Regions from separate parts of the Ectothiorhodospira sp. 9100 genome, predicted to be linked through region 1. Evidence: riboswitches for the same ligand, from Rfam matches in the RefSeq annotation. Region 1 holds a riboswitch; the other holds the start of a gene.
What was found. A riboswitch is a leader RNA that binds a small molecule or an ion and turns the genes downstream of it on or off. The one in region 1 is predicted to bind cobalamin.
Positions count from the first base shown of each region.

Region 2: linked by a shared signal. The riboswitch ahead of LPW29_RS14315 (DUF4198 domain-containing protein) and the one ahead of LPW29_RS11775 (hypothetical protein) in region 1 are both predicted to bind cobalamin.

Region 1 covers NZ_JAJNAN010000041.1:7,875-12,155, forward strand. Annotated here, with positions in the region: gene LPW29_RS11755 (energy-coupling factor ABC transporter ATP-binding protein) at 1-203, opposite strand, end outside; gene LPW29_RS11760 (energy-coupling factor transporter transmembrane component T family protein) at 200-946, opposite strand; gene cbiM (cobalt transporter CbiM) at 939-1,562, opposite strand; gene LPW29_RS11770 (carboxypeptidase-like regulatory domain-containing protein) at 1,549-2,040, opposite strand; gene LPW29_RS11775 (hypothetical protein) at 2,024-2,755, opposite strand; cobalamin riboswitch at 2,925-3,132, opposite strand; gene LPW29_RS11780 (serine hydrolase) at 3,561-3,791, opposite strand; gene LPW29_RS11785 (rhodanese-like domain-containing protein) at 4,098-4,281, shown strand, end outside; gene LPW29_RS11790 (TIGR01458 family HAD-type hydrolase) at 4,280-4,281, opposite strand, start outside.
Region 2 covers NZ_JAJNAN010000071.1:2,096-6,376, reverse strand. Annotated here, with positions in the region: gene LPW29_RS14325 (putative bifunctional diguanylate cyclase/phosphodiesterase) at 1-719, opposite strand, end outside; gene LPW29_RS14320 (cobalamin B12-binding domain-containing protein) at 873-1,979, shown strand; cobalamin riboswitch at 2,300-2,502, shown strand; gene LPW29_RS14315 (DUF4198 domain-containing protein) at 2,647-3,438, shown strand; gene cbiM (cobalt transporter CbiM) at 3,443-4,060, shown strand; gene LPW29_RS14305 (hypothetical protein) at 4,057-4,281, shown strand, end outside.

The DNA of each region.
Region 1 (4,281 bases):
GGCGCGTCATCGATTTCCAGCACGCCCGCCGCCACCGGCAGCACGCCCGCCAGCGTCAGGAACAGGCTCGACTTGCCCGAACCATTGGGACCCACCAGCCCCACCCGCTCGCCCGGCGCCAACGCGATATCGAGGGCCGTGAGCAGCGGCACCTGGCCGGGCCAGGCCACCGACAACCCCTGCGCCTGCACCCGCGCCGTCATCCGACCCGGTCCACCAGCAGCACCAGCATGGCAAGTCCCGCGGCCAGCATGATCCCGACCCGGTCGCGCGCCACCATCGGGGCCAACGGTGCCGCGAGGCCGCCCGAGTGGCCCCGAAGCCGCATCGCCGCCCAAAGGGTCTCGGCCCGCCGCTGGCCGCGGATCAGCGCGGCGGCCAGTATCAGACCATGCCCCGGCAGGTTGCGCCAGCCCGGCCGCTCGCCGCGTAATCGCCCCGCCAGGCGGGCGCGCAGGATCTCGCTCCGGACCTGCTCAAGGTAGCGCAGCGTCAGCAGCAGCAGGTCGGCAAGCACAGCCGGCACCTTGAGGCCACGAAGCCCGGCTGCCAGCCTGTGCGGTGGGAGTGTGGAAAGAAGCGCCAGCGTCACGGTCACGATCGCCAGCAGCCGGCCAGCGACCAGGAGACCGACCTGAAGACCTTCGGCATGCAGGCGCAGCGGGCCAGCCTGCCACAGCACCGTCGGCCCGGCCACGAGGGGGAACACCAGCAGGAAGGCGCCTGCCAGCACGAGCGGCGCCCGCAGCCCCCGCAGTACACGCCAGGGCTGCCCCGAAGCGAGCGCCAGCGCCAGCGCCAGCACGAGCAACAGCGGGACGGTCATCACCTGCTCCACCGCGGCGAAGCCGAAGGCGAGGAGCAGCGCCATCGCCAGCCGCGCGCGCGGATCGTCCGGCAGCAGACCCGCCTGGTCCGGCCCCACCAGGGCATCGCCGTCAGGCACGGGGCAGAAGTCCCGGTTCCACCCTGGCAAGCACGCGCAGCACGACCGCGACAAGCACCCCTTCGGCCAGCACCAGTGGCAGATGGGCAAGCAGGAAAACGGCCAGCGCAGCCCGCTCCGCCGCAGCATCCACCTCGGCAGGGAGTCCCCACAGCACGAAAACGGCGAAGACCGCCAGAGACAGCACCACCCCACCGCTGCCGGCAATCACCGCCGCGAAGGTGGACGCCCGTGGTTCCAGGGCCCGCCAGACCCCCCAGGCGATCAGCGCGGCCGGCGCAAGGATCAACCCGTTCAGCCCCAGCGTGGTCAGCCCGCCATGGCCGAACAGGACCGCCTGCAGGAACAGGCCTACCAGGATCGCCGGTACCGCGTACCAGCCCAGGAGCACGCCCATCAGCCCCGCCAGCATCGGATGCACCGTCGTTGGCGGCACCGGCACCGCGAGGGATGAAACAGCGAAAAACACTGCGGTCAGCATCGCTGCCCTCGGCATGGCCGCGCCCGGATCGGGCAGGCGCGCAATCCGGGTGAGACTGAAACCCAGAAGCGCGGCGCTGCCGATATAGCCGCCGACGACCATGCCCACCGGCAGCAATCCGTCAGGCAGATGCATCGCCACGCCTCCGGCGCCAGAAGTAAAGCCCCGTGCCCAACGCACCCCAGGCCACCAGCGCCACCATCACCACTTGCTGCAGCGGCCCGGTCTCAGCGTACCCGCCTGTGAAAGCGAGAACAGGGGCATCGGCATCTCCATCAGCGCCTGAAGGGCCCACCTCCACATGGGCAACGGCCCCGTGCCCGGCCTGGCGCACCTGCACCGTCCAGCGGCCGGGCACCTCCAGGTCGGGAGCGAAGAGATAGCGCCCCTCGGCGTCGGTCGTACCCTGGCGCCAGGCGCGGGTGGGATTGTCGGGGGCGTAGATGATGACCTGCGCCTCGGCCATGGGCTCGCCGGTATCGTATTGGGCGTGCAGACGGATGGCCGTGGCTGCCTCGGCATCGAGCAACGCGGCATGACCCAGCGCAGTCAGCGGCGCAAGGGCCAGGAGCCCCGCCATCGCCGTGGCAACCCCGTTAGAGTGGGCCGTCATGGCAATGTCCCTCGCCCACATGACCAACATGCAGACCATTCAGCGAGAACTCCTGCATCCCGCCTTCAGCAAAGGCGTCGAAACCCAGTGCCTCAAGGTTGGTGGGATCATCAGCAGCCCAGTCTGCGCGGCCGAACAAATGGTCCAGGTGCAGCGTGATCTCCAGGTCGGAACCCTCGCCAGTCGTGACAAAGCCCTTGCGTTCGTCGCCCACGTATTCGCCGCAGGCATGGGCGATTGCATCACGGGTGGCCAGGGTGAAGTCCACCTCCTCCCCATCGCGGGTGGCCGTGCCCTCGAAGACCAGTGAAAATCCCTCAAACTCGCCCTCCGGCGCTGGCGCCAACGTCCAGGAAAGTGCGTTGTAAAACCCTTGTTCGGCGTCCACGGTGGCCACCTCGACACGGTCCTTGTCATCGGCAGCGACCAGGTCAACGGTAAAGGGACCAACCATTTCCAGCGCATCGCCGGTGATCCCGGGGCCGTCTGCCGCGAACGGCGGATCCGTGCGCCAGGCGGTCACATGGTCGACGGTGGCGATCACACGCGAGAAGCTGAGCTGCCAGCCGTCTTTCGTCAGTTGCGGGGCGTTGAACCCTTCGGTTGCGAGATCCTGACCTGAAACGAACAGGGTGAGCGTTTCGGCCGTGGCGGCGGCGGGTGCCAGGGCAAGCGTGGGCGCGAGGATCGCGGCGGCGCGGGAGAATCGGGTCATGATCGGCCTTTCGGTTGGTAAACACGGCAGCACACCAATGAAGGGCGTGCGGCGCGGAATGTCAGGGCCGTCCCGGTGGAGTGCGCTTTTTCGAAAGGAAATGCCCCACAGCCCGAGGCTGGGACATGTCGCCATTGGCGATCCCTCCGCCGGACACCCCGTCCGGTCTGGCGGCTATCAATGGATGGCAGGTCTCCTGGCTCGCGGGTCGCAGCACCCTCCGCCTTCCCGGCCGTCCCCAAGGGGGCTGGTCCGGTGGCGATGGAGGGCACTCTCCGCTTACAGTTGCGGGGGCAGCACCGGATTAGGAGGAGGCCTCCGCACCGGTTTCCCTATTCTCCCGACTCATGCCGGGCACCATTCGCGCGAGAGGATAGCCACAGCACATCATTGGCACAAGCCCTGGACTCAGCGCATGATCGATACGGCGGCAATTCGCCGGTTGAGGCTCGCCTGGGCCGTGTAATGGGTGTCGTTGAGGTTCACGTAGCCGGCGACGTGCAGGAACTGAGTGCTTGTCATGGCTACGACAGGGGCTCTGGGTTTGGCGAGCCGGCCTATCGCACACAGTGTGATTCAGTCTCATCACCACCATGAAGATCCAGCGCGCTGCGCAGATAGGCCACCAGGTCCGCCTGCTCGCCGGGATCGTAGGGCTGCTGACCGGGTGCAAGTTCCCACCACCAGGGACAAAATAGCCGATGACGCCCGGCAGGGCCCGTCCACGAACACGTAACGATCCACCTGGCCGCTCACGAGTTTCACATGCAGCGTGGTTGGCTGTGACGACGGCACTTAATCCTGCTCAAACACCGGCCTCGGCCAACCTGACCACCGCCGTGGCGGTCAATGTCTTGCCAATGGAACCCGCCTGGAACAGTGTGTGTTCATCAACCGGTAACGGGTTCTCGATGCTCGTCACCCCGTGGTAAGCAATGCTTTCCTTCCCGGCGTGCCACACACCAGCGGCCACGCCGGGTAGAGCGAACGCCTCGGCGAGATCAGCAATCAACTCCTGCAACGCATGCGGGTTCACGCGTCATAATGTCCACCCACTTGCCCGGGTTGTCCAGCGGCGGAGATCCTTCGATCGCGCCCAGGTGCTGGAACTTTTGGGCCCCAATATGCCACCTGCACTGCAGGTTTAACCTGAGTGCAAAAGGTTGGTATCGGCTGTCGGCCCGAACCGGGCATTTGCTCTGCACTGACCAGTGACTCCAAACCGCTCTGGACCGGACAGGTTATTCCCATGTGTTGGTGAGGCTCATGCGAGGCGAGCTCTTTATTTCGCCTCAGAGAGGGCGTGATGGGAGGCCTCTGATAGGGTGGGACGTAACAGCAGGTGGGTCGCGTCGCCGGGGGCAAGGATCGCAAGATCGTGGTCTATTGCGCCAACTTCGACTGCGACGCCTCCCGCAAGGCCGCGGCGAAGCTCGACAATACCGGCTTCACTGATGTCCTCGACTATGAGGGCGGCACCAGGACTGCTTCGAGCAGAAAAAAGCCGCCTGAGTATCGTGCGGGTC
Region 2 (4,281 bases), on a different contig from region 1:
GGATACTCTTCGCCATTTCTGCGTCGATTCCAGATCTCCCCCTGCCAGGTACCGGCGTGAATGATGTCTCGCCACATGGCCTGGTAGAAATCCGGTGTATGTCGGCCCGACTGGAGCAGGCGAGGGTTGTGCCCGAGGACCTCCGGGGCGGTATAACCGGTAATCTGCGTGAACGCCCGGTTCACGGATAGGATGCTGGCTTGCGAGTCAGTGATGATGATGCCTTCCTGAGCGTTATCCATCGCCCTGGCTATACGGGCCAGATCGCGCGTTCGGGATTCCAGTTCAGCCTGGGCACGTTTGACGGGTGTCAGGTCCGTGTGTGCTCCCAGCATTCTCACCGGTCGTCCTTGATCATCCCGAATGGCCATACCCCGACAGCGAATCCAGAGCGTCGAGCCATCGCGGTGCGTGTAGCGGATAATCTGATCAAAGGGGTGTTCGGGGTTGGCAAAATGCTCTTCAAGCGCTTGATGGACGACCTTCAGATCTTCCGGGTCTACCAGGGATTGCCACTCCCGGGCCAGCGGCTGTTTGGTGGCTGGATCCTGCCCCAGCATGGTCCAGAAGCCATCGCTCATCCATTCATGATCCGGGTGTTCAATATCCCAGAACCAGATCCCGTCCAGCGTGGCTTTCTGAAGAAAATCAAAGCTCCGAGCATCCTTGCGGATGAGTTCGTAGAGTTCCTGTTTCAGGTAATGGTCAGGCACGTCCATGCCTGTCATTCCCCGCCCGTGTCCAAGGGTTGAGATGGGCGGCTCTCGGAGACGGTGATTGCGGGCTCAGAAACTGGACGGAATGGGCTATCATCTTGCGTCAGTGCCCCGAAAACTTGGGTTTGTGTTTCAAGCGAGGTTCTCTTGTCCAGGGTGATACCCAGTCCGACCGTTGATTTCACCCATCAGAACCACCGGTTCAGGTTGGATGCGGAGGGCGTACAGCAGTTCGAACACCATCGAGAGGAACTCATTCGCTTCTCCAGCCATCGTATCACGGCTCGGTTTCCGGAATTCTACGCCGACGGCGGGGCGTTCGGATCAGACCGATGCCGTGAAGAGCTGACCTTTTTACTGGAGTTTATCCGTCCGGCACTGGTTTTTGGCATCCATGAACCCCTGGAAGACTGCCTGCAGTGGCTATCGTCCCTCCTGCTCCGGCGAGGTTTGTCGACTGGCGTTGTCTTTCATGCCTTACAGGAAATGGAGGGTTGCCTGTCGCGCTATCTTTGCGCGGACAATCGGGCGAGGATGAGCGAACTTTTCGCCCATGCTGCTCGTGTTCTGGAGAATGCCAATACCTCGGGTGTTATTGAAGCATCCAAAGTGACCGTGGATCCGGTCGCCGATCAGGTCATGCAGGCACTGATTGCTGGCGACCGCCGCACCGCCACAGCACTCCTGGAAGAGGCGATGGACAGGGGCGATACCCTGATCGAGGCTGAGCATGAGTTGTTGCAACCGGCTCTGTATGAGGTTGGCAAGGAGTGGCATGCCAATCGCCTCACGGTAGCCGAGGAGCATCTGGCCAGCTCCATCGCACAGGATGTGATGGCTCAACTGCTGCTCAGCCGACCCTCATCCACCTCGAACGGGATGCGGTCATTGTTTGCGGCCCCTCCCGGCAATCGGCATGTCATTGGTTTGCGGATGATTGCAGATGCGTTTGAGATGTCGGGCTGGTCCGTGCAGTTTCTGGGAGCGGATGTGCCTCGAAACTCCCTGTTGGGGCAAGTTCGCCGATTCGACCCCCATCTTGTGGGGCTGACGGTCTCGTTGCCTCGTCATCTCTGGGCCGTGCGTGAATTGATTGAGGAGATTCGCCAACACCAGGTGGGGCTGCAACCCCTGATCCTGGTGGGTGGTAACCTGATCAACAGGGTGCCCTCCCTGGCCATGGTCATCGGTGCGGATCTCTGGGCCGCCAACGCCCGTGATGCCCTGAAACTGGTGGGCGATGTCCAGGTATGGGGGTGCTGAGCACCGGTCTTGAACAATCATCCCGATGAGCCACGCCTGTTGTTTCCCACCCCTAATCGCTGATCACCACCTGATTTGAGGCAGATTATTCCCCCGGTGAGGGAGTCGGGACGGTGGCAGGGTGTGGGTGGGCTCTGTGGGGAGATGTCCAGATTGATTCACCGGGACTGGTAGACTGGGGCGTGCCAGGGCATGATTTGAGGCCTACCCAGTCGAAGTCCGGCGCGTCCTCTGCAAGGCAGATGTAGACCAGCCTCGCCAGTTCGCGGCAATGGCCGAAGCCCGCCAGGAATGAGATTGACAGCCAGACGATGACGGGGCATAAAGCACGCGTGATCGGTTCCATCCTTTCCCGGGATGGAGGCAAGAGGGAACGCGGTGGGGTGTCTTGATACCGAATCCGCGGCTGTCCCCGCAACTGTGAGCGGCGAGTCCGGCTGAAGATGCCACTGGAGCGATCCGGGAAGGCCAGCCAGGGCGGTGAACTGCGAGCCAGGAGACCTGCCGGTTATGCGCATGCCCTTGGGCGTGCGGTCATCTGGACGCCGGGGAAACGCGTCTGGCATGGGCTCGTCTTTCTGTTGCCGCGCTCCCGCCAAATCTCCCCGTCCGTCTTTTCCAAGCGTGGCGCGAGCGCTGCACGCTGCACGATCGAAAGAGGACGTACATGCCCCTTCGCACAACCCTTCTTGCGGCAGTTGCCGCCGCCGCCCTGCCGATAACGGCATCGGCACATTTCCTGCTGAGTTACACCGAACAGGCTGTGATCGAGACGCCCGGCGAAATCCCGGTCAAGCTGATCTTCTGGCATCCCTTCGACAATGGATATGTAATGGATCTCGCCATGCCGCGCGAGTTCTACATGATCCACAACGGCGAGCGCACCGACCTTATTGATACGCTACAGCCCGCGCCTTTCCAGGGCGTCGAGAATACGGGCGAAGCCTTCATTGGCTCTGTCCCGATCCGCCGGTCGGGCGACTACGTTCTGGTGACCGTGCCCGAGCCCTATTACGAGGACTCCGAGGACATCTATATCCAGCAGATCACGCGCGTTTTTCTGAACCGCAACGGCCTGCCCACGGATTGGGACGGCATCATGGGCCTGCCAGCCGAGATCCAGCCGCTGAACCGCCCCTACAACGTGTTGGTGGGTTCAACCTTCACGGGCCGGGTTCTGTCGGAGGGCGCGCCTGTCGCAGATGCCGAGATCGAGATCGAATACATGGCGTCCGAGCCCGAAATTGCGGGCGGCACCACAACAGAGCCCACCGTCACCCCGCCCGCGGGCGGCACGCTGGTCGCGATCAGTGATGCCAACGGGTATTTCACCTTCGGCATTCCGACCGCCGGCTGGTGGGGCTTTGCGGCACTTGGTGCAGGTACCGAAACCGAGTTCGACGGCAAGGAATTGTCCCAGGACGCGGTGATCTGGATCCACGCGACCGAGCTGGAGTAAGGTTATGCATATCGTCGACGGGGCGCTTGCTAACGAGGTTGTCATAGGCGGCGCCGTGCTTGCCGTGGGCGGGATCGCGCTGGGGCTTCGGCAGCTGACGCTCGAAAAGATCCCGGCGGCGGGTGTGCTGTCGGCCGCGTTTTTCGTAGCCTCTCTCATCCACGTACCGATCGGCCCGTCGTCGGTGCATCTGGTCCTCAATGGCCTGGCCGGGCTTATCCTCGGCTGGGCCGCCTTTCCCGCGCTTTTCGTGGGGCTGCTGTTGCAGGCCGTCTTCTTTGGCTTCGGTGGCCTGACGGTACTGGGCATCAACACGCTGAACATCGCGCTCCCCGCCGTGCTGGCGGGGATCATCTTCGGCCCACTGATCGCGCGTGCCACGCCGGTGGTGGGCGCGGTCTGGGCAGGGGTCGGCGGGGCTTTCGCCATCGCCGCCACGACACTTCTGGTGGCGATATGTCTTGTGATGTCCGGCGATGCATTCGTGCCCGCCGCGAAGTTCGTCTTCTTCGCCCATATCCCGGTGATGGTCATCGAGGCGCTGCTGTGCGCCGCTGCAGTATATCTCGCGCGTCAGGTCAAACCAGACCTCTTCGACACGATAAAAGGAACATGGGCATGATCCGCAGGTTTTTCCTCGCGCTTGCGCTTGTTGCCCTGCCCGTGGCAGGGCTGGCCCACAACGTCATCTCCTCCGTCTTCCCGGCCGGCAGCGACATCGAGGGCGAGATCGGCTTTTCCAACGGCGAGATGGCGGTCGATTTGCTGGTGGAGGTCTTCGACGCCGGAGGGATCAAACTGGGCGAGACCATGACCGACCAGGATGGTTTTTTCCTCTATACC